DNA from 3 places in the Corynebacterium sp. KPL2895 genome. Region 2 is predicted to be linked to each of the others. Evidence: predicted binding sites of a transcription regulator. Region 2 holds the regulator's gene; each other region holds the start of a gene.
The links. The regulator LexA, encoded in region 2, represses DNA repair genes until DNA is damaged. The targets are predictions, from matches to a motif close to CGAACANNTGTTCG.
Positions count from the first base shown of each region.

Region 1 (9,950 bases), on a different contig from region 2:
CTTAAGCTGCCGGCGAATAATCATGCGCCCGGCAAGCACCCAGGCGGCGGCGAGGAGGAAAATGCCCACCCAATACAGCACCAACCCGAGGTTGCGCCCGTGACCATACGATAAGAAGCCGATATTGAGCGCTTCGAGCACGCCGCCGCGATTGCGGGTCGAGCCGCCAGAAAAAGACGAAAAAAGAAGTATGCACGAGGCCACGAGGCCCAGCGGGAGCGCGCGGGGGACTGGCAAGGAGTAGGTTTTGGCCACAGTGACACCTACTTTTGTCGCGTCGTCGCCTGAATGGCTAGGTGCTCTAGTGTTTCCGTAATCTGCGGATCCACATGTGCCGCACGCAGATGAGCCAACCCGGATTCCGTCAACGCGGTAATGCGGCGCTCAATCTCATCGGGGGCGCCGGAATCCGCAATGATTTGGGATAGGCGCAGCAAGTCCTGCGGATCGGAGGTGCGGCCGATGAATTTCCGCAGGGTAGCGGCGGCGCTGGGATCGCGTTCATCGGCGCGCTGTAGCGCTAGGGCGAGAAGCTCCGTGCGCTTGCCTTCCCGTAGATCGTCCCCAGCGGGCTTGCCGGTGATCGCAGGATCCCCAAAAACTCCCAATTGGTCATCGCGCAGCTGATAAGCAATGCCGATATCGTGCCCATAGCCGCGGAAAGCCGAGATTAACTCTTCGCTCGCACCCGCGATGGCAGCGCCCAAATGCAGGGGCCGCTCGATGGTATAGGCGGCGGTTTTATAGCGATTGACGGAATTGCTCAGCGCCACGGATTCGGAACCGGCTGCCTCGAGGGAAATATCGAGCAATTGGCCGCCCAAAACCTCGGTGCGCATTCCACGCCAAGGCCCGCGTGCACGTTGCAACGCCTCCGAGCTGAGCCCAGAATCCTGAAACATATCCTCGGCATAGACCAGCGCAAAATCACCCACCAAGATGGCGACCGACGTACCAAAGAATTCCGGATCCCCTAAGAAATCAGATTCCCGGTGGAGGCGCTCTGCTTCCCGATGCACCGTTGGTTTCCCGCGCCGGGTATTCGACGCGTCAATGATGTCATCGTGGATAAGTGCGCAGGCCTGGATAAACTCCAGCGAGGACGCCGCGCGCAGCATGGCCTCAGGGGATTCCGAGCCGCGGCCTGCGGCGAGGTAACCCGCCCACGCATACATGGGGCGCATTCTTTTTCCGCCATCGAGGACGAATGATTCCAAGAAGCTCATGGCGGTACTGACCGGGGCGCCGATCTCTGCCACGTGATCCCGGCGCTGATCCAAGAAGATGGCCAGTTTTTCGCGCACCGCGCCGGGGATATCCGCAAGCTCAGGAATATTCGTCATAGTCACACCTCCACACGATACCGCCTAGGGCCAAGAAGAAATAACGCAGGTTTATAGCGGCAGGCTCACTCCCAAAATGGCGAAGGGCCGGGGATCCGCGGGGTAGCGATGGTGACGCACGACATCAAAGAAGCCCACAGACCGGTAGAGGCGAAACGCCCCGTTGGCTTCCTGTGGCGCCTCCGGTGTTGATAATAAAGCGTATTGGGCAGGGATATTCCACAGCAGCCCTTTAAGTAGCTGCCTGCCTAAACCGTGTCCTTGAAAGGCCGGTAGCACGTGTACTTCGGCTACTTCAAAGTAATTGCGCAGCATGCGCCATTCGGACTCCGTTGGGCCGCCATTTCGGCGCAGGGCTCGGCGCAGCTCGGAATCCCACCAGCTATCCGGTGATCCCAAAAATCCATATGTCACGCCCACGACTCCGTTGTCATGCGTGGCGATAAGCGCTGTAAACCCTGGGCGCATGGAATCCGCCCGCCAATGGTCAACACTGCGCGAAAACGTGACCGGGTCATATCCCATGGCCTCGATGTATATCTCCACGAGCTGAGGAGACAACATTGAGAACTCTTGCGGGGTTAAGCGGCGGATTTCGAAACTCACGGTATCTATCTCACCAGATACGTGCGGCTACCGGCGGACGAGGGTGGGGTGGGGTTATTCCATCGAACATTAAAAACTATCGAACAATGTTCGATATGCAGGGAGATATGGCTGGTAAAACTCTTGAATAATTCGAACATGTGACCTAGAATAGAAACTAGATGTCCAGTCGGCTGCTTAAAGTCAACGGCAGTCGAACACGGTTAGTTATTGGCGCACTACAGGAGAAAAACAATGGCACAGATTATTTCGGCAACGCAGTCCCGCACTACCGGTCGCTTCACTGGTAAGCGGGGTGCGAAGCGGGCACACTTTTTATTTCAAGCCCGCGAGCTTTTAGATCAGGCGAGAAGCTACGCGGCGGAGGGTCGCTTTGATCAGGCGTTAGAGGTGGCCTATCAGTCTGCATTGCGTACGGCTGGCGCGCGGGTAGCGGTATCGGTGGCCTCTCGTCGCCGGCGCCTGCCAACGAGCGCGTGGGATCGCTTGGCTCTAATCGGGGCCGAAGAAAAGCAGTGGGCGGAGGCTTTCAAGTCCTATTCTCGCACTCGCGCCCGGGTTGCATCTGGCCTGGATGCAACTCCGGATGAGGAGTATGTCTACGGATTAATGCAGCAGGCAGCGCAGTTTTTAGATGAGAGTGAAGCCGAGACAATTCTGGGCTCTTTTGCGGCATAACCGCGGCATAATCACTGCTGAGAGGAATAACTACCTTTTGGGGAACATACTGGTTACTCTGGACGTTAGTATTGGTAGAAGATATATTGGCCGAAGCCCAGTCCCTAGTTGGAGGAAAAGTGTCTCTTTCTGAACAGGAGCAACGCACGCTCCGTGAAATAGAGGAATCGTTATTAGCGGACGATCCTAAATTTGGCGCTTCTGTGTCTGAATCTACCTCGATCGGCGGTTCCGGCGGCGCTTTTACCCTGCGTGGGGTTGCGCTCATCGTGGTTGGTCTGTGCATGCTCGTCGGCGGCGTGGCCTTGGCGCAGCAAAACTTGTGGTTTATTGCGCTGTCCATCGCCGGATTCCTTGTCATGTTTGCCTCTGGTGTGTGGATGCTTCGTGGCGACCAGCCCGCTAGCACAGGAAAGAAAAAGTCCACTAATGGGCGGGCAAAGAAGGCAGCGTCATCCCGTAGTGATGGAGTAGGCAGCAAGCTGGAAGAAAACTTCCGTCGGCGCTTTGAGGAGAGCTAACCGCGAACTTTTCATTTCCCCAGTCACCATAAAGGGTGGCTGGGGATTTTTTATGGCTCACCAAAATTTCCCACTTTGCCCCACCTTCTTGCCAAAACTGCGGTGCGGAGGGGGATTGTGGGTGCTGGAGGGGGAAATACCTGGGCTCTATGCAGGCAATGCGCTGTAAGTGGCGTATGGGGTGAAGTAACTTTGATGTTGTAGGTGGGATTAAAGGGGTGGATCTCCGGGGTTGTCAAGGTGGGGCGCGGGAAATCTGACCACTGTAAAAACACCCTTTTAACTGCACATACGTTTTGAGTTATTAAGAATATAGCGATTTAAGTGGGGCATGTGGGGGAAAGTGGGGTAGAGTGGGGCGCAGCGGAGGAATGGGGTTGAAAAACTCTCTTCTGACGTGAGGGAATCCGGAGTTGTCGAGTGAGGAAGGTGGACGCCGGGATGTTTCTCGGAACCTACACTCCGAAACTTGATGACAAAGGGCGCTTAACGCTTCCTGCAAAATTTCGTGATGAACTCGCAGGTGGCCTGATGGTCACTAAGGGGCAAGACCATTCTTTGGCCGTGTACCCGCGCGAAGAGTTCGCCGAACGCGCACGGAAGGCTGCGGCGGTTTCTCGAACCAATCCGGAAGCACGCGCTTTCATTCGTAACTTGGCGGCAAGTGCGGACGAACAGCGGCCCGACGGGCATGGTCGCATCACCTTGTCCGCAGGCCACCGTGAGTACGCGGGCTTGTCCAAAGAGTGCGTGGTGGTTGGCTCGGTAGATTTCCTTGAAATTTGGGATGCAGCTGCGTGGGCTGAGTATCAATCGCAAACTGAAGATGCTTATTCGGCAGCAGATGCCGATGACGTACTTGCGGGCTTGCTGTAGAAGCCCGCATCTCGAGTGCGTGTAAGGACTCTGTCCGAGGCGGATGATTCTGGTGTACTTCCCCGATATCAGAAACCTGCCTCGGACAGGGCCCTATATGCACTCGTCGTGCTTTCCACGATAGGAAGTCCTGCACAGCGGAAATAAGAAAGGGGGACGCGGGGAGACATGGCTACAACTGACCTTAATTACGATGTGGCGGATAACCACGGCCATGTGCCGGTCATGCGCGAGCGCATGGCAGAGCTCCTGCGCCCCGGGGTAGAGGATGCGGGCTCGCAGGCTGTGCTTGTCGATGCCACCTTGGGCGCCGGCGGCCACAGCGAGTACTTCCTCCAGACCTTTCCGCAGGCGCGCGTTATCGGTGTGGATCGCGATGAGCAGGCATTGCGCAATGCTTCGGCCAGGCTAGAGCCCTTCGGCCCGCGTTTTTGCGCGGTTAATGCTCGCTTCGATGAGCTCGGCACCGCCATTGCCCAGGGCGAGGGCGATATCTTTGAAGCTGCCCGCGCCCACGGTATTGCGGGAGCCCTCTTTGATTTGGGTGTTTCTTCCATGCAGCTGGATCAGGCAGAGCGCGGCTTTGCCTATAAGACGGATGCGCCGCTGGATATGCGGATGGACCCGAGCCATGGACTTACCGCCGCTGACGTACTCAATACGTATTCGCACGGGGACTTGGCGCGGATTCTTAAGACCTATGGTGACGAGCGCTTCGCGGGCAAGATTGCCTCCGCCGTGCTCAAGGAGCGCGAGAAGGAACCTTTTAGCACCTCGGGCCGGCTGGTTGAGCTTCTTTACTCGACCATTCCGGCGGCAACGCGCCGCACGGGTGGGCATCCCGCAAAGCGCACATTCCAAGCGCTGCGGGTAGAGGTCAACCGCGAGTTGGAGGCCATTGAAAATGTGCTTCCCGTTATTACAAATGCGCTTTCCATTGGGGCGCGCGCGGTCTTTATGAGCTACCAGTCCTTAGAAGACCGCCTCGTAAAAGCGGCATTCAAGGACCTTTCTACGTCCACTACGCCTGCCGGCTTGCCGATGGACCTGCCGGGTACCGCACCGGAATTCGCCACGGTTACCCGTGGGGCCGAAAAGGCATCTCAGGCGGAAGTAGAAGAAAATTCCCGCGCCGCGTCGGTGCGCGTGCGCGCCCTAGAACGGCTTGAAGGCACGCCAGAATTTTTAACCCCGGGAGGCAAGAAATGAGCACCATCCCACGCCGAAACCAGCACTTAACGGATAGCCGCGACAGGGAGGCCACTCGCAGCATGGGCGCCAGCCGAGACTTCACCACCGGAATCGATACGGGAGCGCCGACCGCAGTGCGCGAGCGCACCTCCACCAGGACCACTGGCAAAACGGCGCGCCGCACGGCCCCTAGCCGTACCCGGGTGCCGCACCGCGGGCCGAACCGGCTTGGTTCGAAGCAGGTCGTCAGCTTCCGCGGCCGGCGGCTGCAACAGCAGACGAAGCAGAATAACGCTTTTGTCCGAGTTGCCGTCTTAGCCGTTACCTTGCTCATTGGCGGGGTAGTGCTGGCCATGTGGCTCTCTGGTTTGTCCACCTCACAGACGTTTAAAATCCAGCAGCTGACGGTGCAGGAATCGCAGTTGGATAATCAGATTGAATCGCTGAATCGGGACGCCGAAAACTTGAGCTCCTCGGCTGATATTGCCCGCCGCGCGGATGAATTGGGCATGGCAGTGCCCAAGCAACCCGGCGTGACTGAGGTAGGCGGGGATGGAGAGATCATCGCCAAGCGCGAAGGCACCCCGTATACGGAAAAGCTTATCGATGTCAACGGTGAACCCATCCGCCCGGGCCAAGCCTCGAGCGATCCAAAGGATACGGAGGGGATGTCTGATTCCCTCAACGCTGTGCCGCGCGGACAGCAGCAACATGCCCGCGGCAACGATGCGGACGAGAACCGGGATGAGCACCGTGGCAGCGATGACGACGAAAACCGCGATAACGCCAGCGATAGTCGCCCCAACCTTCCCGCCCGCGCGCCGTACACCAGCCAGGCCGATTAAACGGACAGAATAAGTGGTGAAATTCTCTGTGCTCGCGCGTGGTAGCGCGGGCACTGCCCATCTTGTAGGGCACAATCGATACACGCAAGAACCTGTGGCGGCGAAGGGAAGGTGACTGAACACCGTGACTGCACCGAATAATGGTGGCAACCGTGGACACCGTCCGCGGCCGCGCCGCGCTGCTAGCTCTGTTGTGCCCCAAAAAGCGATCATGCGCCAGCGCCTGCGCATCATTTTGACCTGTGTCGTCGTCGCCACCGTCGCTTTGGGCGGCCGCCTTGCTTGGGTGCAATTGGTCTGGGGTCCAGACCTTGCGGCGAAGGCTGTTACCCAGCGCGAACGCGTCTACATCGACCCCGCCCGCAGGGGAGAGATCTTGGACCGAGATGGTCAGCGTTTGGCCTATACGATGAAGTCTCGTTCCTTGACTGTCTCTCCCACGCGCCTGCGCGATGAACTGAAAGAGCAGGCGAAAATGGAAGCCACGTCCGAGGGGAAACTCGAGGGCATGGATGACAACAAAAAAGAGGAGTACCTCACCAAACAAATGGAGGACAAACTCAAGGAGATGTCTGAGGGCATTCCGAAGATGATTGAGGATTCGGGTGCCTCTGCCTCCAAGGTGGATGCGGACGATATTAAAAACAAGCTCAAAGCCGATACGCAGTACGAGGTCTTGGTCCGCAATGTGGACCCAGATGTTGCCGTAGAGATTTCCAATAAGTACCACGGTGTGGCAGCTGACCGGCAGGATATCCGCCAGTACCCGAATGGGGCGATTGCAGAAAACGTCGTGGGCAAGGTCTCGATGGATGGCCACGGTCAATTTGGCTTTGAGGCGGCCCGCGATACCGAGCTTACCGGCATCGATGGGCAGTCCACGGAGGATGTCTCCACCGATGGGCAGGTTATCCCCGGCACCCTGCGCGATGTCGTGGATGCCGTTGACGGCCGCGATGTCACTCTCACCCTCGATTTGGATCTGCAGACTTACGTCCAGCAAAAGCTGGAAAAGGCTAAGGCCAATTCGCAGGCGGAGGGTGCCGAGGCTGTAGTGCTTGATGCCGCGACGGGCCAGGTGCTCGCCATGGCTAATACCGATACGGTGGACCCGAATAAGAATATCGAAGACCAGCTCAAAGAGGGCAAGGACTTTGAGAACCGCAGCATCTCCCACCCCTATGAGCCGGGATCCGTTGCCAAGATAGTGACGGCGGCAGCCGCATTGCAGGAGGGTATCACTACTCCGGACGAGGTGCACCAGGTTCCGGGCTCCATCGACATGGCTGGCGTGACCGTCAACGATGCTTGGACCCACGGGACCGAGCCGTATACCACCACCGGCATCTTTGGTAAGTCCTCCAACGTGGGCACCTTGATGATCGCGGATAAGCTCGGGCCTGAGAAATATGCGGAGTACCTGAAGAAGTTTGGTTTGGGCGCTAACACGGGCATTGAGCTGCCGAATGAATCCGCCGGCACGGTGCCAGACCAAGAGCAGTGGTCAGGCGGCACCTTTGCCAACTTGCCCATCGGCCAAGGTCAGGCGTGGACGACGCTGCAGATGGCTAGCGTGTACCAAGCGTTGGCCAATGGCGGCGAGCGCATCGAACCGCGCATCATCGACGAGATCAAAGACCCCGATGGCGAAACGGAAAAGCTGCCCGAGCCAAAGAAGACCCAGGTAGTAGACAAGGAAACCGCCAAAACTACGGTGGATATGTTCCGCGCCGTCTTCCAAGATGACGATGCCGGGGTGCAAAACGGTACGGCCGCTAATGCCCAATTGGATGGCTACCAGCTCTCCGGCAAGACCGGTACCGCGCAGAAGGTGGACCCGAATTCCGGGGCGTATTCTAATTCCGCGTACTGGATTACCTTCGCGGGCATTGCGCCTGCCGATGACCCACGTTTCGTCGTCGCAGTCATGCTCGATGAGCCCAAGTCCGGCGTGGAAGACAATGGTGGTGGCGGCCAGTCCGCGGCCCCCATCTTCCGGGATATTTCTTCCTGGCTGCTCAATCGCGACAATATTCCTACCTCGACACCAGCGCCGCGGATGACCCTGCGGGAACAATAGGAGCTTGAAATGTCTGTTTCCTTAGAAAAACTTGCGCAGCTTTCGCACGGACGCGTCATCGGTGATGGCACCGTTGAGGTCAGTGCGTGCGGCTTGGATTCCGCCAGCCTTCCCGAAGGCGCATTATTTGCCGCCCTTCCGGGCACGCGCGTGCACGGCGCGCAGTTCGTCGGGGATACCAAGGCGGGCGCGGTGCTTACCGATGCCCCCGGGCTCGACCACCTCCGCCAGGCTAACGAGACTCGGCCGATCATCGTGGTAGACGATATCCGCGCCGTCTTAGGCCCCATCGCGGCAGAAATCTATGGGCACCCCACTGGCGATCTCACGGTCTTGGGGATTACCGGCACGTCCGGCAAGACGACGACTAGTTACTTATTGGAGGCTGGTCTCTTGCAGGCTGGCCACTCCGTAGGCCTTATCGGCACGACCGGCACCCGCATTAATCGCACGCCGGTGCCCACCTCCTTGACCACGCCGGAAGCCCCACGGCTGCAAGAGCTTTTCGCCCGCATGAAGGACGAGGGTGTTACCCACGTAGTTATGGAGGTTTCTTCCCACGCTTTGGAGCTCGGCCGCGTGCGCGGCACCAACTTTGCCGTGGCTGGGTTCAGCAACCTCAGCCAAGACCACCTAGATTTCCATCCCACGATGGAGGAGTACTTTTCGGCCAAGTCCCGGCTATTCCTAGGTGAGCAGGCCGCCGAGCGCGCGGTCATCTGCGTTGATGATGAGTGGGGTGAGCGCCTGCGGGGAATGGTAGAAGACGCGGATACCCCGATTACGACGGTGGCAACGCGCGCAGGCGATGCCACGATCTCCGCCCAGCAGACGGCCACCGAGGCTACCGGTGCACAGGAGGTTGACCTCAAACTAGACGGCACCGATTTTTCCTTCCGGTTGCCATTGCCAGGTGAGTTCAATATCGCTAATGCCGCCCTTGCACTGGGAATGGCCACTGCCGTGGGCGAAGACCCGCAGGTCTTTTTGACCGGCGTGGAAAACGTCGCCGTTCCGGGGCGCATGGAAAGGATCGACCGCGGTCAGGACTTCGTGGCCGTAGTGGATTATGCCCACAAGCCCGCAGCCATTGCTGCAGTGCTCGATACCCTGCGCCTGCAATTGGAGGGCACCTCCGGGCGAGTGGGTGTCGTCGTCGGCGCCGGCGGTGACCGCGATAGCACCAAGCGCCCGATTATGGGAGAGGCTGCGGCCACCCGGGCGGATCTCACGGTGGTCACCGATGATAACCCGCGCACCGAAGACCCCGCCGCAATCCGCGCGGCGGTTATCCAGGGCGCCCGGGAGGCTGCGCCGGACGCCGATATCCGGGAGCAGGGCTCGCGCGCACGTGCCATTGATGAAGTCGTGGATTGGGCGCAGCCGGGCGATGCCATCATCGTCGTCGGCAAGGGCCACGAGGTAGGCCAGCTTGTGGGCGAGCGCACCCTGCACTTTGATGACCGAGAGGAAATGGCGCGCGCCATTGAGGAAAAGCTGGCGGGAACGGCGCATCGCGATACTCTTAGGGATACGAAGGAGTAGTAATGATTCCACTTTCTATTGGAGATATCGCCGCGATAACCGGCGGTAGCCTGGATAGCGTTGATGATCCCGATGAACGCGTGACCGGTTTCGTGGAGTTTGACTCGCGCAAAGTCACGAGCGGCAGCTTGTTCGTAGCCCTGCCGGGTGCCCGCGTCGATGGCCATGATTTTGCTGAGAAAGCCATAGAACAAGGCGCCGTGGCCGTGCTGGCCGCTCGGCCGGTGGGGGTACCGGCGGTCATCGTCAAGCCCCAAGGCCGCGT
Region 1 covers NZ_JBEHFY010000003.1:29,640-39,589, forward strand. The annotation lists gene ABRP95_RS01890 (alpha-(1->6)-mannopyranosyltransferase A) at 1-255, opposite strand, end outside; gene ABRP95_RS01895 (polyprenyl synthetase family protein) at 264-1,343, opposite strand; gene ABRP95_RS01900 (GNAT family N-acetyltransferase) at 1,395-1,949, opposite strand; gene ABRP95_RS01905 (SAV_6107 family HEPN domain-containing protein) at 2,184-2,627, shown strand; gene ABRP95_RS01910 (DUF3040 domain-containing protein) at 2,747-3,148, shown strand; gene mraZ (division/cell wall cluster transcriptional repressor MraZ) at 3,590-4,024, shown strand; gene rsmH (16S rRNA (cytosine(1402)-N(4))-methyltransferase RsmH) at 4,193-5,233, shown strand; gene ftsL (cell division protein FtsL) at 5,230-6,060, shown strand; gene ABRP95_RS01930 (peptidoglycan D,D-transpeptidase FtsI family protein) at 6,272-8,140, shown strand; gene ABRP95_RS01935 (UDP-N-acetylmuramoyl-L-alanyl-D-glutamate--2,6-diaminopimelate ligase) at 8,150-9,685, shown strand; gene ABRP95_RS01940 (UDP-N-acetylmuramoyl-tripeptide--D-alanyl-D-alanine ligase) at 9,688-9,950, shown strand, end outside.
Region 1: the regulator LexA is predicted to act here: its motif matches at 2,083-2,096, upstream of ABRP95_RS01905 (SAV_6107 family HEPN domain-containing protein).

Region 2 (9,950 bases):
CCACGCAGATCCCCAAGATCTGCCTCGACATCGGCCGAGGCCGCCGCGGACTCATCGGCCACACCCAGCCGCGCCGCATCGCCGCGCGGACCGTCGCCGAGCGCATCGCCTCCGAGCTCGACCAAGACATTGGGGAGTCGGTGGGCTACGCCATCCGCTTCGATGACCAGGTCTCTGATACCACCGCCGTAAAACTCATGACGGACGGCATCCTGCTAGCGGAAATGCAGCGCGATCGCTTCCTTAATAAGTACGACACCATCATTATCGATGAGGCACACGAGCGCTCTTTGAATATCGACTTCCTCTTGGGGTATCTCAAGCGGTTGCTTCCCAAGCGGCCCGATCTCAAAGTGATCATCACCTCCGCGACGATCGATCCGGAAAGTTTTGCCGAGCACTTCGCCCAACCCGATGGCACCCCCGCGCCCATCATTGAAGTCTCCGGGCGCACATACCCGGTAGAAATCCGCTACCGTCCCCTCGAATTCGAGGCCGGTGGAAAGCTGGTGGATCAAGACCCGCTCGATGGCTTAACCGAGGCCATCGAGGAGCTCATGGCAGAAGGCGACGGCGATATCCTCTGCTTTTTCCCAGGCGAGCGCGATATCCGCGATGCCATGGAAGCAATCGAGGCCAAAAAATGGAAGAACGTCGAGGTCGCGCCCCTCTTCGGGCGCCTATCCAACCAGGAACAACACCGCGTATTTAGCAATCACCGCGGGCGGCGCATCGTTTTGGCTACCAATATCGCCGAAACCTCGCTGACCGTACCCGGAATCCGCTATGTCGTGGATACCGGCACCGCGCGTATCTCGCGCTATTCCACGCGGACCAAGGTACAACGCCTGCCCATCGAGCCCATTTCGCAGGCCTCTGCCAATCAGCGCTCGGGTAGGTGCGGCCGCGTCGCCGATGGCATCGCTATCCGCCTCTACAGCGAGCAAGACTTTCAAAGCCGACCAGAGTTTACTGATCCGGAAATCCTGCGCACCAACCTGGCCAGCGTCATTTTGCAGATGGTCTCGCTCAAGCTCGGCGATATCGAGAAATTCCCCTTCCTCCAGCCACCCGAGTTCAAGGCCATTCGCGATGGCCTCAACCTCCTCCACGAGCTCGGTGCCCTCCAAGACAAGCACGAGAAACCGGCGCTGACCGAAACCGGCCGCAATTTGGCCCGCATCCCACTCGATCCCCGCATGGCACGCATGCTTATCGAGGCCCATACCAACGGCTGCCTCCACGATGTCATCGTCATCGTTGCCGCCATGACCATCCAAGACGTGCGCGAACGCCCGCTGGAGTACCAAGCGCAAGCTGATCAAGCGCACGCGCGCTTTAAGGACAAGACCTCTGACTTTTTGTCCATGCTGAAGTTGTGGGATTACATCAAACAGACCCGCAATGAGCAATCAGGCAATAAATTCCGCAAGCGCATGAAGCAGGAGTTTCTCCACTACATGCGCATCCGCGAGTGGTTCGACTTGGTCCGCCAGCTCAAAGACGTCTCCAAGCAATTGGGTTGGGACTACCAAGGGGGCACCGAGCGCCGCGCCGACGATATTCATATTGCGCTGCTATCCGGGCTGCTTTCCAATATTGGTGCCCGCGACGGCAATTCCAAGGAATTCCACGGCGCCCGCAATACTCGCTTCCTTGTCTTTCCAGGTTCCGCCTTGGCCAAAAAGCCGCCGGAGTTCCTCATGGCAGCAGAGCTCGTCGAAACCTCTCGGCTTTGGGCCCGCGATGTTGCCGCCATCGATCCGGCGTGGGTGGAAAAGCTTGGCGCCGATCTGCTTAAACACAACTATTCCGATCCCACGTGGTCCCGCAAGCGCGCGGCCGCCATCGCACACCAGAAGTCCACGCTCTACGGCGTGCCCATCGTCGCGGATCGCACCGTGCCCTATCACCGCGTGGATCCCGTCGCGGCGCGCGATATGTTCATCCGCAATGCGCTTATCGCCGGCGAGTGGAACGCGCACCACGACTTCCTCAAGGCAAACGCGCAGGCCCTTGATGAAGCGGCCGAATACGAGGAAAAGGCCCGCCGCCGCGGCCTTATCGTGGATGAGGATACCCTCTTCGATTTCTATGACCAGCGCATTCCCGCCAAGGTCACCACGGGCCGCCATTTCGATTCCTGGTGGAAGAAAAAGCGCCGCCAGGAACCCGATCTGCTGAATTTCGACCCAGCCACGCTTGTCGATGACTCCCACGACGTAACCGAAGTCTCCTTCCCAGATCACTGGCGCAAGGGATCCATCGATTACGAGCTGACCTATAGGTTCGAACCCGGCGACCCGCTCGATGGCGTCACCGTGATGGTGCCTGTGCCCATGCTTGCCGGGCTTGATACCGAAGGCTTCGATTGGCTCGTTCCCGGCCTGCGATTCGAGCTCGTCAACGAACTTATTCGTTCCCTTCCCAAGGCCCTGCGGCGCACGGTCGTGCCAGCCCCGGAATTTGCCGAACGCGCCATGGACCGGCTCATTCCCTTCGAAGGCCCCCTTACCCAGCAGCTTGCCGATGTCCTACGCGAGCTCGGTGGCCACGGCATCAACGCCTCCGACTTCCAACCGGACAAGTTGCCGGATCATTTGCGGATGAACTACGCGGCCATCGACAAGCGTGGCACCATCATCGACTCCGATAGGGACCTTGCCGCCCTGCGCGAGCGCCAGGCCGGGCACATCAAATCGTCCGTCTCTCAAGTTAGCCGCACCGCCGAATCGACCGCAGTCAGCGAGTGGACCGACGATACCCTCGGCACCGTTGACGAGACCGTCACCACCACCGTTGACGGCCACGAAGTCACCGCCTACCCAGCGCTGGTGGCCACCAAAGACGGCGTGGAGCTTAAGGTTCACCCCACCAAGGCCGCTGCCGATGCCGCCATGGTCACCACCACCCTCACGCTCTTGATGCGCGAAATTTCTGTCTCGACCGCGCAAATGGTCAAGGGGCTGCCCTTGCAACAGCGCGTCGCCGTGGACTCTTATCCGCATGGCGGTGCCGACGGGCTGGTCAATGACGCACGCGTCGCGGCAATCCGTGACCTCATGCTCGAAGCCGGCGGCCCCGTGCGCTCCCCAGAGGCGTTTACCGAGCTCAAGGATTCCGTAAAACCACAGGTCCCCGGCCGCGTGCGGCAATCAATTGTTTCGATAGCCCCCGGCCTGGCTGAGTATTCCAATCTCCGCGCCGAGCTTTCTCACTGGGACGGTCCCGCCATCGACGATATGGAAAAGCAACTCGCTTTCCTTCTCCCGCCGAATGCCATCACCGTGCACGGAGCCGCGCACCTGCGACACCTTCCCCGCTACATCCAGGCAATGCGGATCCGCTTGGAAGACCTGTCGCTCGACCCAGATCGCGATGCCGACCGTCAGGCCGAGGTAGATAACGCCATGGCCTACCTGGCAAACCGGCTGCGCAACCTCCCCGCGGGTCGTGAAAAGACGCGCGAGGTCAAGGACCTCCACTGGATGATCGAGGAATTGCGGGTCTCGCTATTCGCCCAGCGCCTCGGAACGGCGCACGCGGTATCCCTGCGGAGGATCCAGAAGGCAGTGGATAAACTGCGCTGACCTCCCAGCACCTCGAGTCCCCGTCACCCGCTGAGAACTCCGCTCCCGCCATCGCTGGTCGGTCGGCTGGCTAACCAAAACCGCCAGCCGACTATCGCCGCAGCCCAAACACAACTGCCGCCCATGCGCCGCTGCCGACGAACCACAAGGAAATCCGTTCTCTTGGCCGCCGGCGCCATGAGAATTAGCCGACCACAGCGAAATAATGATGCAAAAAGCCAGCTAAAACTGCTCTAAACCTGCACTCGCATGGCCGTATAACTGCTAAGAAACCGCCATAAGCCCCGCATTTTAAAGGTCCCCGCGATCGCGTCGCCGCATCAGTCGAATCTCCGATTCAAAATCGTCCGCGCTCTCGAAAGATTTATATACCGAGGCAAAGCGCAGATATGCGACCTCGTCTAGGTCGCGCAGCGGCTCAAGGATCGCAAGCCCAATTTCGTTGGCGTTAACCTGCGATGACCCATGGCCCCGCACTGTTTCCTCAACTTCTTGTGCCAACTTCTTAAGGGCATCATCGCTAACATCTCGGCCCTGGCAAGCGCGCCTGACACCCCGAATGAGTTTGTCCCTGCTAAATGGTTCTGCAAGGCCGTTTCTCTTAACGACCAGCAGTACGGCCTTTTCCACAGTGGTAAAACGCCCTTTACACGAAGCACACTCGCGGCGGCGCCGTATCGATGCGCCTGCATCAACCACGCGAGAGTCAATAACGCGGGATTGTTCGTTATGGCAAAACGGGCAGTACACGCTAGTCCTTTCGCTATTTTAGCTTCTCGGCTTAGTTTACCCCGAGGCCAAACCAGGATTCAGACGCCAATACACCAGACTCCTGTTACCGGCATGCCTGCCTCGTTAAGTGAGCAGGTCTCGTCTAATCAGAGGAAGGCAAGCTGATGGCAAAAAAGACGCCAAGCCTAAAGCCCTCCCAACGCTCGCTTAAGTACTAGATGCATTACTGAACGAGCGCTGCTTCTACTTGCTGTACCGAAGCGCCAGGTTCAGTCGGTGCCTCAGCGCTCGTGCCCATCAATCCGCCGACGACCGTGCCAAAAAATACCGCAGCGCCGAACACAGCACCAAGGAGATAATTCTTGCGTGAACTCTGGGCATCGTCTTCTTCGATCGTCTTGTTCGCCACATTAGGCAACGAATACTCTTCAGTCCACATATTCGAATCCCCTTTAGAATTCGTTCGATATTCAGAATCTAGTGTCCTAATTTTTCCTCTTTCAGAGCGGGGATGCTGAGCACCCCACCTACGATCATCAATATCCCAGATAGCGGCTGAAGGTACGATCTGTGGACGTACCGAGTGCTGTTTAACCATGTTATTGCGAGAGTTAAGTAGTTGAGACATTTCTTTCCTTTCGACGACCGCCGTAAGTCTAAAGCGGCCCCTTGACACGACAGAAGCATAATGTCGCTCCTGTGTTCGAGATTGATTCTATGTTCGATTTATAGCATTCCTTCGAAAACCTGTCCAGTTTTGTGTGCAAATCTCGAACGCCTGTACTTTTCGTGCTACAAATGGGTTATGGCACGCAACTGCCACCCAGTCCCCTTTTCAAGCCACGACCGCAGAACCTCAGACCCCTAGCTAGGAGCCGCACATGGGCCGCAAAAAAGCAAGCAACGCAAAGAACGATTACGCTTCTCTTTCCGAAAGGCAACGCCGCATCCTGAACGTCATCAGCGATGCGGTGATGTTACGCGGCTACCCACCCAGCATCCGCGAAATTGGCGATGCCGCAGGCCTGCAATCCACCTCGTCCGTGGCCTATCAGCTCAAGCAGCTGGAAGAAAAGGGCTTCTTGCGCCGCGATCCTAATAAGCCACGCGCGGTCGATGTGCGTCACCTCAATACTGACGACGGCGAAAAGAAACCAGGTCGTAAATCTAAAGAGGCCACCGATACCTCTGCCCGCAGCCCTGAAGAGTCCGCTGCCGTAGCTTATATTCCAGTCGTGGGACGCATTGCCGCCGGTGCACCGATCACCGCAGAGGAAAATATTGATACGTATTTCCCCATGCCGGACGAGGTCGTCGGCGGCGGCGAGCTTTATATGTTGCAGGTTGTGGGTGATTCCATGCAGGATGCCGGCATCCTTAACGGCGACTGGGTCATCATCCGGTCGCAGTCAGTGGCTGAGGAAGGCGAGTTTGTCGCCGCGCTTCTCGATGACTCCGAGGCCACCGTCAAGGAATTCCACCGCGACTCCTCCGGCGTGTGGCTCCTTCCCCACAATGATGCCTACCCACCCATCAACGGCGACGATGCAGAGATTATGGGCAAGGTAGTATCCGTCTTCCGCAAGCTCTAAGTCGCGCCAGGCAGATGTGAACTCGCTGTACGCCGGTTCTTCACCAGCGGCCATAACCGCTACCTGTATTCTGCGCCCGCTTCCTTGAAACGCATTCTTTCGACCCACTCGCACAGCCCTGTCTCCCCGACTTGGAGAGCAGGGCGTACCAGTTTTACCGAAGTTTAAGACCGTTCATCCATACAATCACGCCCCACAAAACCAACTTGAACTCGGGCTCCCTATTGATAAAGCACCCCCGAAATAACGGATCCGTAAGTTAACCGCTAATTGGTCTGACTTTCATCAAGGTGAAATATTGCTTACTGACCAGCAAGTTTTGTTCAAAAACGGACAGCCGCACAAACCTGCATTTTTGTTTTCGTCCGATTACCGCTGAATTTTGACACAATGGAGGAAGAAATCCCACATCATATAGCTTTCACCGCGCACCTGCATACGCAAATGGAGTAACCGCCCGGCCGAAGGCAAGGAGCAAGGAGGGTCCGTGTACGCAGAGGAGCGACGCCGCCAAATCGCGTCCCAAACTGCTGTCGAGGGTCGCGTTAATGTCACCGATTTATCAGAGCGTTTCGATGTGACTGCCGAAACCATCCGCCGCGACCTAGCTGTGCTGGATAGAGAGGGCGTTGTCCACCGCGTGCACGGCGGCGCCGTTGCTTCGCAAGCCTTCCAAACCGCAGAGCTCACGCTCGATACCCGTCAGCGATCCGCATCGGGGGCCAAGGCCGCCATCGCGCATGCCGCGCTCGATTTCCTTCCCCCTGGCGGCGGCAGCATTTTTTTGGACGCCGGCACCACCATCAATACCTTTGCCGAGCTCATCAGCCAGCAATACCCGCAAGCGCAGTTCAATATCGTCTCCAATAGCCTGCCCATTGCGCTGTCCCTCGCCAATAGTGGCGTCCCCGATGTCCAGCTCCTCGGCGGAACCGTACGCGCAATCACTCAGGCCGTCGTCGGCGATACCGCCTTGCGCACCATGGCGCTCATGCGTGCCGATGTCGCCTTTATCGGCACCAATGCCCTGACCCTCGATCACGGCTTGTCTACGGCCGATTCCCAAGAAGCAGCCATCAAATCCGCCTTCGTCACGAATGCCCACAAGGTCGTGGTCATGTGCGATTCCAGCAAATTGGGCAACGACTACCTGGTGAGCTTCGCTTCCATTGCCGATATCGATGTCGTCATCACTGATTCCGGCACGCCGGAATCCTTCGTCGATGCTCTCCGCGAGCGCGAGATAGACGTTGTGTTAGCCAGCGAATAGATCCAGGCCGCACACGACTTCGCCCTCCCTGCCTCGGCGCCGAGGTGGGGAGGGCGAAGCTTTATGCCGCTAGTTGAATTTTTCTATCTGCTCCATCGCCGCGGCACGGGCGGCGGAGGGGCCTTCGGAATTGAGGGCGGCATCGGCAAGCTGCTGGCACTGGTCGAAGGTCAACTCGGCTAATTGGGCACCGACGCCGGCGACTGCGGTGGACGCAGCCGACAAGGAGTTGACGCCAAGGCCGGTCAATACGCAGGCCAGTAGCGGATCGGCCGCGGCCTCACCGCAGACGCCAACTGGGACGTTGTATTCGTGTCCAGCGATGCAGGTGTGCTGGATCAGACGAAGCACGGCCGGCTGCCACGGATCGGTGAGGTAAGCAAGCTGTGGCGACAAGCGGTCAGCGGCCATCGTGTACTGGGTGAGATCGTTGGTGCCGATGGATACGAAGTCCAAGTGCGGCATGATCTTATCCGCCATCAGCGCAGCCGCGGGAACTTCAATCATTGCGCCCGCGGTCAGGCCGCGCTCCCGGCACAGCTCCGCAAACCACTGGGCCTCCTTCGAGGTCGCCACCATCGGTGCCATGACCCAGGTCTCGGCAGCTTCGCCGCGGGACTCCGCAGCCTGTGCGATGGCATCCAACTGGCGAGTCAAGAGGGACTCATTATCGCGGGCAATGCGCAGGCCGCGCACGCCCAATGCCGGGTTCTCCTCAGAGGACAGCGTGGCATAAGAAATCGGTTTATCGGAACCAGCATCTAAGGTGCGCACCACGACCTTGGAATCGGGGTAGGCGTTGAAGACCTTTCTGTAAATCTTTGCTTGCTCGTCAACGGAAGGCTCCTCGCTAGCGGATAGGAACGACAGCTCCGTGCGGTAGAGGCCAATCCCCTCTGCCTGCGAGTCGGAGGCGATGCGGGCGGCGTTGCCATCGGCCACGTTGGCCAAAAGCTGCACGCGGTGGCCGTCCTTGGTTTGCGCTGGTCCAGTCCATTCGGCAACGCGGGCGGCGCGCTCGCGATATTCTTCGACCGCCTTGGTGGATTCTGCCTCGTCCGCGCCCAGCGTCACGGTTCCAAGCGCACCGTCGACGAAGACGAGCGTGCCGCTTTCAATCTCGCGCAGCTTGTTTCCCACGGCAACGATGCACGGAATATCGAGCTGGCGAGCGATGATCGCGGTGTGGCTGGTGGGCCCGCCCAGCTCGGTGACGAGTGCGCGGATATGCGCGGTATCCAGGGTGGCGGTATCGGCAGGCGCGAGGTCATCGGCAAAAAGTACCGCTTGGCCTTCCACCATGGGCAAACCGGGCTCCTGCTCGCCGCGCAGCTGGGCGATGACGCGGTCGCGCACGTCCTTCAGATCGGTGGTGCGCTCAGCCATAACGCCGCCGGCCGCCTCAAACATGGTGACGAACTTGTCCGTGGCTCCCACCGTGGCGAACTCGGCATTCTTGCCGGAGCGGATGTTCTTGCGCACGGCCTTGTGCCAGCCGCGGTCCTTGACCATGCCGGCGGTTGCGGTCAGCACTTCCGAGGCTTGGCCCTCCGCGGCTGCGGCGCGGTTTTCCAAGCGGCTGGCAACGATATCGACTGCCTCGAGGAAGCGATCGTATTCGGCTTCGCTGTTGGCCTCTTGGTCAATACTTCCTTCAGTAGGCAGGTCCGGGCGGGGGCGGACCCATACGGCTTCTGCATAGGCGACTCCAGCAACAACGCCGGTTCCTTTAACAGTGGACTGAAGCGTATTTTCCATGGCGATACTTCCTTCGAAGATAGCGGCTTATTTATTTCCAGATCATCACAAATCCAACAGAAATGCAATGTATGCCACACGGTTTCTATTGACTTTCCAACACAATCGGGCAAGAATAAACATTAATGGCGGGCTTAAGCGCGTGTTCCAACCGGACCGACTGCGTGTGGCCCCCAATATACGCACTCTGCGAAAGGGATAAGTTCTCGATGATCCTCACGCTCACCCCAAACCCAAGCATCGACGCCACCCTGGCGCTCAATCAGCCTTTAACCTCAGGCGATGTTCACCGCGCCGCCAGTGTTACCCAGGTTGCGGGCGGTAAAGGCGTCAACGTCGCCCACGCGGTTCACCTCGCCGGGAAAGAAACCCTAGCCCTCTTCCCCGCCCGCGCGGCCGATCCGTTCATCAACCTCATCCACGACGTCGACCTCCCCTACGCCCACGTGGACATGGATGGCGGTGTGCGCGTCAATACCACCATCACCGAGCCAGATGGCACGACCACCAAGGTCAATGGCCCTGGCCCGCTGCTTTCCGATGCCACCCAAAACCACCTCATCGCCACCCTTACCCGCCACGCCCAATCCGCCGATTGGGTAGCCCTTGCCGGATCGCTTCCCAAGGGTGTTGACGCCGGGTGGTATACCGACCTCATCAAGGAAATCCGCACTGCCGCCCCGCAGGCGCGCATCGCCGTCGATACCTCCGATGCCCCGATGAAGGCCATCGCCGAGCAGCTCGATTCCGCAGCCCCGGATCTCATCAAACCCAACGGCTTCGAACTGGGGCAGCTCACCGGTCAGGATGGCCTCGCCCTCGAGCGCGCCGCTGCGGCCGGAGACTATAGCCCGGTCGTGGAGGCTGCTAGAGATGTCGTGAAGCGCAGCATCAAGGAAGTGCTTGTCACCCTCGGCGGCGCCGGCGCCGTGCTGGTAAACGCAGACGGCGCATGGGCTGCCACCCCGCCTCCTGCCACGGTGAAATCCACGGTCGGCGCGGGTGATG
Region 2 covers NZ_JBEHFY010000005.1:76,414-86,363, reverse strand. The annotation lists gene hrpA (ATP-dependent RNA helicase HrpA) at 1-3,590, shown strand, start outside; gene nrdR (transcriptional regulator NrdR) at 3,882-4,340, opposite strand; gene ABRP95_RS03495 (hypothetical protein) at 4,546-4,950, opposite strand; gene lexA (transcriptional repressor LexA) at 5,204-5,914, shown strand; gene sugR (transcriptional regulator SugR) at 6,402-7,184, shown strand; gene ptsP (phosphoenolpyruvate--protein phosphotransferase) at 7,254-8,942, opposite strand; gene ABRP95_RS03475 (1-phosphofructokinase family hexose kinase) at 9,152-9,950, shown strand, end outside.

Region 3 (9,950 bases), on a different contig from region 2:
TCGCGTCACCAAACTCGAAAACCCCGCCCCTGACCCCATCGAATCATCCGCAAGCGAGTCCACCATGTGGCTTGCGGATGCGCTTGAACCTTCTGACCAGCTTCCTGAGGGGTCCGTCATTTTTGGCGGTAACATCACCACCGGCCTAGGCTCCTATGTCTACCAATGGCAACGCCCAACAGACACAGTGACCGCTGGAGACTGGTCCGATAATCTCGAGCGCCTCGCCGCATTGGCACACCCCGTGCGCGGTGAAATCCTGCGCCGCCTCCTTAGCTCACCAGCCACCGCCACAGAACTGGTGGAAGAGGAAATCGTCACCTCCACCGGCACCGCCTACCACCACCTCAGTGCGCTTACTAATGGTGGCTGGACCACCAAGACAAACGGGGAATACTCAATCCGAGCGGCCCGCGTCATCCCCCTGCTCACAATCATTACCGCAAGCGAGGATCACTAATGCGAAAGCGAAAAATGGCGCTAGCCATCACCGCCACCATCATGACAGCGGCCCTCTTACTCTTGATTGGGCCGCGGCGGATCGCTGTGGCCACCACTGAAACAGGCGACGCCACTCTATCCGCCACACTGCGCAAACACACCGAACCGGGTTTCAATAATCTCACCGCCTTCACGCTGCACGAAGGGAAAGCCACCTTCGCGGGACTTGGCGCGGATGAACACACCGAGGTAGAAATCGGTTCGGTAACCAAGATGTTCACCGGAGAATTAGCTCATCAGCTTATGGAAGAAGGAAAGATAAGCCTTGATACCACCGTGGGCGAAGTCCTGGATGTTGGCCAAGCACCCATTTCCGAGGTCACGGTACAAGAGTTGCTCAACCACACCTCAGGATTACCCCGGCTAGCACAAGGGAATATTTTCGCTGATGCAATCACGGCGGTCACTGGTGCTAATCCCTACGCAGGTGAGACCACCCAAGATATCCTCGATGCCGCCACCGAAGCGGATCTTAAAGATCGTGGAACAGAGACTTATTCCAATATGGGGTATGGACTACTCGGCCACCTCCTGGAAACGGCTGCCGATTCAGCCTATGAAGACCTGCTTCAGGAGAGAATCTTTCAACCTGCCGGAATGACGGAGACCTACCTCATGACCCCAGGGGCGGTCCCCGATGATGCCCCACGGGGCCTTACTGCCACCGGCCGGGAGGCCGATCCATGGGAGATGGAAGGCAGCAATGCCGCAGCGGGCGCAATACGATCGACTGCACATGACATGGCAGCTTTCGCTGAGTGGATTATGGATAACGGCGATATGGCCTATGGCTGGCAAAAAAGCGAAGACAACCAAAGCTTCTGGCACGACGGCGGAACGGGTGGCTACTCCACAATGTTCATCATAGATCCGGAAAATAAGCGCGCAGCCTTCGCCAATAATGACAATCCGATGTGGACTAGTGACCTCGCCCAAGCGCTATTCGATGAGATTTAAGGAATTCCAATGATTACCACCCTAATCCTTGCCGCCATCACCGCATCCGAAGTCTGGGGCACGTGGAAAGCGCTCAAAAAACCATCTTCCCCGGGGATGCTTATCGCGTCAGCGATTATCAGCATCGTCATAATCGCCTTCATTGGTAACGCAGTTCCGTGGTACAGGGAAGTCAACTACGGATGGTGGTACGCTCTCGTAACCGCTTGTTCCCTACACATGGGCGCCGTCGCCTGGCGTATTTACACAGATCACAGTGAAAAGTCTCCGAAGACAGATAGCCTCGTGCGCGCCGCTTAAAGGTCGCCCGCATCGCGGGTGAGGATCGCGGCAGTCTCGGTTACAGAGCGCAATGAGCTTGCCGATGCCCCAGCCGGAAACACATCAAAGTGATCCACGAGCAGCTCACGCGGCATGCCAATGCGGTCCAGGTGGCGGGCAAGTGAAATCGCCTCTGCCCGCGCGTCTTTCCCGGAAAGTGCGACACCGACTCGGCGGCCTTCGGAAAGGTGCTCGCCCATCCCATCGAAATGCTTAGGGGTAGAAAGGCGGTCGCGGTATTGCGCATCAACGAGGAATGTTTTCGCGGCCCCAGCCACCGACCACAGCGGCGGACAATAAAGATAATCCGCCTCAAAGCGCAGGAGGGTCTCGAGTGCCACCTCGTCAGGGACGGCGGGTATCGAATCAAAATCGGTGGTTCCTGGAATGCGGCCAGCGATGACATCGGCAAGCAGCGGTTCATCCAGTTGCACCACGACCTCGCCGTGGAAGCGGCGTGCAACATCGGTGGCGTGGGTGCGGATGCCGTGCAGCAGGGCATCGGAAAGCTCCGCAAAGGCACCGGAATCGGTGAGTACGCGGTGACCATCGGCAAGCTCAATGCTGGCCGCCAGCGACCACGGGCCGAGCGCCTGCACCTTGATGCGAGGCACGGTCTCTCCCCACACCTGCTGCACCTCATCGAGATCGCGCTCGAGTCGGTCCCACGCGCGGCGAGTAAGCAGCTGGGGACGGGCCGTCATGCGCCACGAACGGGGGCCGCGATCGATGGTGATGGCCTCGAGCATGCTTGCGGTACGCCCCACCGAATCGGAGCCCAGCCCGCGTTCCGGTAGCTGCGGGATGGCGGGAAGCTCGGTCTCGCCCATAATGATGTCCGCTGCCTCCGCCATAGAGGTGCCGGGCATGGGCCCGAGTGCGAATCCGGTCATTTACACGGTCTCGCAGATGGTGCCGGAACCGATGACGATATCGCCCAAGTCATCTGGGGAAGGCAAGTACAGCACCGCAGCCTGTCCGCGGGCAACGCCAGACAGTGGCTCCTTGAGCTCCAGGCGCATCGAATCAGCGGCGCGGTCCACGTGGGCAATGCACGGCACTACGGAACCGTGCGCACGAACCTGCACCTCGCACTCAAAGTCGCCGTCCATACCAGGGTGCAGGTACTTCAAGCGGTCAGCCCTGATGGCGGTAACCGCCAGGTCCTCGCGCGCGCCAACAGTCACCGTGCCCGTTGCAGCATCGATATCGGTGACGTAACGCGGGCGGCCATCGGCAGCCGGGGCCTTGATGTCCAGGCCCTTGCGCTGGCCGATGGTGTAGTTCCACGCACCATCATGTTCCTTAAGCTCCGTTCCCTCTTGGTCCACGATCATGCCGGGGCGAAGGCCGATCCGCGATCCAAGGAACTGCTGGGTATTTCCGTCTGGAATGAAGCAGATGTCATAAGAATCCGGCTTCTTCGCTGTGGAAAAACCGTGCGCCGCAGCCTCTTCGCGGATTTGCGGCTTGGGGGTATCACCGATGGGGAAAAAGCAGTGCTCCAGCTCCTCGGCGGAAATGACGCCGAGCACATAAGACTGGTCTTTATTCTCATCCTTGGAGCGGCGCATGTAGCCATCATCATCAAGGGTGGCGTAGTGGCCGGTCGCAACGGCATCAAAGCCTAGAGCCATGCCCTTTTGCAGCAGCGCACGGAACTTAATCTTCTCATTGCAGCGCAGGCAGGGATTCGGGGTTTCACCGCGGGCATAGGAATCCACGAAGTCCGTAATAACCTCTTCCTTGAATTCCTCCGAAAAGTCCCAGACATAGAACGGAATGCCCAACTTATCGCAAATGCGGCGGGCATCGGCGGAATCCTCCAACGAACAGCAGCCGCGGGCCTTTTCGCGCGTTTGCTGCGCGTCCTTATGCAGGGCCAGGTGCACGCCGACGACATCGTGGCCAGCCTCCACCGCACGGGCGGCGGCGACAGATGAGTCCACGCCACCAGACATTGCTACCAATACTCGCATTGCATTCCCCTTTAAATACCTCGACTACAGGCCCGAAAGTGTACTCCCTTGCCCCAACGCAGCTTAAATCGATTCCATTCCCTAAGCTTGAATCCCATGGGTAGAAAGCGAGCTGCGAACAGGTCAGGCATCACCGGGACCTACGAGATATCCACCGGCACCGCCGAGGTCGTACCGGATGAATTCCGCGACGGAGCTTATATCCTTAACGTCAATGGCGTTCCTAGCAGCCATATCGTGCTGGGCGAGCCGCAGGAACTCGACTTTGAATATATGCGCTGGATCGCAGCGGCGGTGGAACACCTTAATACGGTCTCCCCTAATAAGCTGCGCGTTACCCACCTCGGCGGGGCCGGCTGCTCACTCCCGCGCTACTTCGCCGACCTTTGGCCGGACAGCCGCCATACGGTAGTCGAGCTTGATGCCAAGCTGGGCGAATTAGTCCGCGAGCTTTTCGATGTCCCCCGTTCTCCCACCGTCAAAATCCGCCCCGGCGATGCCCGCAAGGAAACCGAAGGTTTTCTGCCCGCCAGCCGCGATATCATTATCCGCGATGTCTTCTCTGGGGACACCACGCCGAAAAATCTAACGACGGCGGAGTTTTTCCAAGCGGCCAAATTGTCCCTGTCTGCCGGCGGCCTTTATGTGGCCAACTGCGGCGATCACTCGGACCTCCAATTGGCGAAGAAAGAATTGGCCGGGCTTTCTGAGGTCTTCGATCACCTCGCTGTAATCGCTGACCCGCCCATGCTCAAGGGGCGCCGATATGGAAACATCATCTTACTGGCCTCAGATACACAACTGCCAGCTGAGGGCTCGGTACAAGCCGCTCAGCTGGCAAAGGCACTCTTAGGCGGGGCCGTTCCCGCACACTTTAAGGATGAAAGCTGGACCCGTAAATTCTTTGCGGGAGCTACTTCAGCACGCGATTGAGCAAGTCAGCTACTTGATCGGCATCGAAGTCCGGCACGTCAGCACCGGCCTTCTTCGCCGCATCCTTAGCTTCTTCGACCTGGTTGCCGGAAACTTCGCCCTTGTCGACGCCATTGACATGGCCCGCGTTGTCAAGCAGTAGTGCCAAGTCGCCGACGGTGAAATCACCGACCGCCATCTTGCCAAGTTGCTTCAGAGGTAGAGCGTCCTCCTCTTCCAAGGCCTTCACAAAGGCCGCCAAGCCCTCAGCAGCCTGGGCATCGAGGCCGGCGTCTTTGGCGGCATCGGCAAGCTGGGGCATTGCAATGAGGCCAGCCGCAAGGGCGAAGATTGCACCAATCACCGGCGTGCTATCGGAGCTAAGGTCCACACCATCGTCGAGGACGAGGCTATCGAGCGCGCCGCCGATATCGACGTAATTGCCGCCGCTAAAAGACTCTAGCTGCTGCTTCGAGCCATTAAAGAGGTTCAAGTCCACATCGGTGGGAATACCAGCGACCTTGCCCGATCCAGAGCGCTGCCAGAAGGACAGGTTCTTCCACCCACCCACTGGATCCGGGGCTTCATCCTGGTATGCCGCCAACCACAGTGGCATATTGGAGAACTTCTGGGAGTTATTCATCTCGCCCATCCAGAAGTACTTGTAGGTATAAATCATTGGGGTGCGGTTGGTCAGGCGCTTGAGCTCGGAGGTAAATTCCTCGATCCAGCTCTCCAACTGGGAGGCCGACTTGCCCTCGGAGACCTCGATATCAAGCACCGGCGGCAACGTCTGATTCGGCGCCAACGCAATCTGCGCCGCAAAGTTAGCCGCCTGCGTCTTCGCATCGCCAGCTGGGCGCGCATAGTGGTATGCGCCAGTCTTCAGGCCGTGCGCATTGGCCGCTTGGATGTCTTTAACGTAGTGCGGGTTAATCCAGTCCCCACCCTCGGTGGCCTTAACAAAGGCGAAGGACTGGCCGTCAGATTTCACCTTATTCCAGTCAATAGGCATGCCACCGGGGTGCTGGTGGGCAGCAATATCGATGCCTTTCGGTGCGCTGTTTCCCAATGCTGCCTGCGCGGCAGCGGTCCCGCTCACCGTGACTGCAACTGCAGCGATAACCGCGATGATGCTCTTGCGGAGTGCCCTCATAGTTGTCATGCGCGAGAGTCTAACAATCATTCACACTAATCACATTTACAACACGCGTACCACGCGTGGGAATTTTTCACTCCCCTATCCAGTTTTTCGGAAATGTACCATTTAGAACACATATTCGCTTTTCGGCTTGCGGGAGTCAAACGGATAACTTATGGTAAACCTATGAACATTAGCAACTTAGTGCGAAACTCGGGGGATAATCGCCATGGAACCCTACTACCTCATCACTGATCCACACGATGACATAGCAGTTAGTGCCACGTGTAATAGAAAATCCGACTACCTACTCTGGAAGGAAATTCGACCAAGTTTAGAAGATGATTTCGATATTGCGTGTCATACGCTGGCAGGTCGCACCGGCTTAAGCGAACGGCGCACGAGGGATATCACCATGGCGCTATACCGCTTAGAGGAATTGCCACGCACAAAACTGCTGCAGGAAACCTACTACTTCCTCGACTTCTCTCGGCTTATCACCATTGATTCGGTCTTAAGCAAACTTGGCGAGGTAGACAGCGGCGTCCTTCAACGCATAGACGCCGAATTGGAAAAATACCTGACTCCCACAAAGCCGGGTCAAAACTTTCCATCAAATGCTGCCCTTCGCCGAAAGCTCAATGGGCTTATCACCATGGAATCCCCAGACACCACAGGTGATAAGGAATCTGAGGAAGAAGACGGGCGAAATGACTCCTATTTCATCTACCCCACCGCGGGCGGACGAGCAGGGTTAAACGTAGAGTTCGATGAAGATACACTCATCCTCATTGACGAGGTTGTTCAGCGTACTTCGGAAGGGCACGGACTCAGTAAGGCCGATGCACTGGCCCAGCTGATCCTCGGAACCATCGAAGATAAATCTCAGGTACACCTTTATATGTACCGCGCCAGCGACGTAAAAGCGGCTCCAGGATTTATCCAGGGCTACGGGTGGGTTCACCCAGATACCGCTGACCGTCTAACACCGATCACTACCTGGGACATGGACCAAGCGGCAACAAGGGTAAGCCCGGCCTACTCCACGCCGCCGCTCATCGGTGCCTATGTGGAAGGCCGCGATGGTGTGTGCCGCTGGCCTGGGTGCAACCGCCCAGCCTACAGGTGCCAAAAAGACCACCGGATCGATTTCTCAGAGGGAGGAAAGACGACGGCTGGAAATTTAGCCTCGCTGTGCCAGCACCACCACAACGTAAAGACGGATAAAAGCGCCTTTTACATCATGGATCCGCACAGCGGGGATATCATCTGGCTCTTCCAAGACGGACGGTGGGCATACGACGAACCGCAGGGACCGCTAGCGGCGAAAAACAAGAACTGGGCGCTAACTGTTGCCCAGGCAATCGCCGCCCGGCGGAATGCTGCCAAAGAAAGGGCTGATACTTAAACCGTGCGGGCTCGGGCAACAACCTCTGGTAAATGCGCGAGCACGTAATCCACATCGTCTTCGGAAGTAAGGCGTCCCAGAGTGAACCGGAGGGACCCAATTCCTTCTTCCTCGCTGACACCCATTGCAGAAAGCACATGGGACATGCGGTTGACGCCTGCGCTGCAGGCACTGCCGGTCGATGCCTCAATCTGCAGCGAGTCCAGCAACATGATGAGGCTATCGCCATCGGTGCCGGGGAAAGAAACGTGTAGGTGCGACGGCAAGCATGGCTCGGTGGAATTCACGACAACGTTGTCGATGGATGAGAGGATCCCATCCCGCAGCTTATTCCGAAGTGCAGCGATGCGCTCGCCCTCGGCAGCGCTTTCTGCGATCGACTCCTCCAACGCAGCGGCGAGCGCGGAGGCGCTAGCTACGTCTACCGTGCCAGGGCGAAGTCCGCGTTCTTGCCCGCCTCCGTAGGAAATCGGCTGCGGCGCAGGGGTGCGCTTGGCCAAAAGCACGCCAATACCGCGCGGGCCACCAAATTTGTGGGCGCTGGCGGCAAGCGTTGTGATGCCCAATTCCGCAAAATTGATGGGCAGCTTGCCCGATACCTGCACCGCATCCACGTGCATGGGAATACCGGATTGTTGCGCGAGGGAGGCGAGATCCTCGATGGGCTGAATCGCACCGGTTTCGTTATTGGCCCACATGCAGGTGGCAAGATCGGCAGGTTCCGCGAAGGCGCCCCCATCACTAATATGCCCGCTGCGGTCCACAGGGAGCAGATCCACGGTGGCGCCGGCTTGGGCAAGCTTGCTCACGGTATCGCGCACCGCTGGGTGCTCAATATCCGTCGAGATGATGCGGTTGGTATCTCCCGCCGCATAAAGCCCCTGGATAGCAATATTATCCGCCTCGGTGCCAGAAGAGGTAAAAATGACCTCGATGGGTTCGCACCCAAGGAGGGAGGCGACTTTCTCGCGGGCATCGTCAAGCACGGAGCGGGCCCTACGGCCAGAGGCGTACTGCGCGCTGGAGTTGAGCGATCCGGAGGCGGCAACCCATGCGTCGATGGCGGATTGACGCATCGGCTGGGTTGCTGCGTAGTCGAAATAGTGCGACATTACTGGCGCGCCTTCAATTCCTCGGTTAAAGCTGGGGCGATTTCGTGCAGGTCTCCGACGACGCCGAGATCGGCGATTTGGAAGAACGGTTCATCTTGGTCCTGGTTAATCACCACGATGGTGCCGGAGGTCTGCATGCCCGAGGTGTGCTGAATGGCACCGGAAATGCCCAAACCAATGTAGAGATCTGGCGACACGGTCACGCCTGTCTGGCCCACCTGGTGAGTAGCGTCGTAGAAGCCTTCATCGACGGCGTCGCGGGTGGCACCGACGGCGCCACCGAGGGCATCGGCAAGCGGCTCTACGATCTCGCCGAACTTATCGCCGACGCCGCGGCCGCCGGAAACCACAACCTTGGCTGCGGTGAGCTCGGGACGGGCGGACTTCTCGGCCGGAGTAAAGGAATTAACCTTGACATCCTTATCGGTTGCCGCAGGCAGTGGCATTGGGGCCGCCTGAGTTTCCACCTGCTGGGGCTCCGCCGCAACGGAACCCGGCTGCAGGGTATAAATCGGGCAGCTGCCAGTGGCCTGCGAAGTGGTCTCGTAGGTGCCGCCGAAAATGGTCATCGTTGCAGACCCATCCGCCGCAATGGAATCCACATTGACGAGTGCACCGGAGGCCAGGCGGGCGGACAAGCGGCCCGCAATCTCGTTATTCGTCGGGCTGGCGGCCAGAACGATGGGCGCCGGATTGGCTGCGCCCAGGGCGTGCAAAGCATCAACCTCAGGGGTCACCAGGCGCTGGTCATAATCCTCCGCCGTTGCCTGCACTACCTGGGCGGCACCGAGGGCGGCTAGCTCGGCATCGAAGGAATCTGCCTGCTTTCCGACGACCACCGCAGACACCGTCCCCAATTCGCGTGCGGCGGTAATGAGCTCACCGGTAACGGGGAGAATGCTGTCTGCATCGTGTTCAACAAGTACGTAAACGTGAGACATTTCTACTCCTAAATCAAGTTCTTTGCGGCAAGGAAGTCAGAAATCTTCTTCGCAGCATCCTGCGGCTGTGGCTCCGAGATAACCTCGCCGGCCGTGCGCGGTGGGCGCTTAGAAGAAGAAGTGACCGTCGTGGTTGGTGCAATGGCATCAATGCCTAGGTCGGCCACGCTCAATGTGGTGATTTCTGCCTTCTTAGCGGCCATAAGCCCCTTGAAGTTTGGGAAGCGCGGTTTATCAGACTTATCGGTGACGGACACAATCGCAGGAAGGGCGGCCTCGAGCTCCCAGGTTCCGCGGGCGTCTTCGCGGCTGCCTTTTACCGCGCTGCCCGAAAGTTCTACCTGGTGTAACTCGGTCAAGGCGGGCAGTTGGCGGTATTCAGCGAGCAATCCAGCCAGCGTGCCGGTCGAGGCATCGGAAGCCTCATTGCCCAAGGTGATCAGTTGGACCTCCTCCAGCGTGTTAATCGCTGCGTTCAGGGTCCACGCGGTAGACAGTGCATCGGCGCCGGCCAGTGCATCGTCAGATACGAGGACCGCGTCATCTGCACCCATCGCAAGGGCCTTGCGGAGGGCCTCGTCTGCTTGTGCGGGGCCCATCGTTAAAGCGACAACACGGTAGTTTTCATCCGGATTATCATCGCGCAGGCGTAGCGCCTGTTCCACGGAGTATTCATTA
Region 3 covers NZ_JBEHFY010000019.1:20,982-30,931, reverse strand. The annotation lists gene ABRP95_RS09070 (ArsR/SmtB family transcription factor) at 1-460, shown strand, start outside; gene ABRP95_RS09065 (serine hydrolase domain-containing protein) at 460-1,458, shown strand; gene ABRP95_RS09060 (hypothetical protein) at 1,468-1,758, shown strand; gene ABRP95_RS09055 (uroporphyrinogen decarboxylase/cobalamine-independent methonine synthase family protein) at 1,755-2,672, opposite strand; gene mnmA (tRNA 2-thiouridine(34) synthase MnmA) at 2,673-3,758, opposite strand; gene ABRP95_RS09045 (spermidine synthase) at 3,855-4,691, shown strand; gene ABRP95_RS09040 (glycoside hydrolase family 25 protein) at 4,672-5,835, opposite strand; gene ABRP95_RS09035 (HNH endonuclease signature motif containing protein) at 6,041-7,219, shown strand; gene ABRP95_RS09030 (cysteine desulfurase family protein) at 7,216-8,331, opposite strand; gene ABRP95_RS09025 (electron transfer flavoprotein subunit alpha/FixB family protein) at 8,331-9,272, opposite strand; gene ABRP95_RS09020 (electron transfer flavoprotein subunit beta/FixA family protein) at 9,281-9,950, opposite strand, start outside.
Region 3: the regulator LexA is predicted to act here: its motif matches at 5,940-5,953, upstream of ABRP95_RS09035 (HNH endonuclease signature motif containing protein).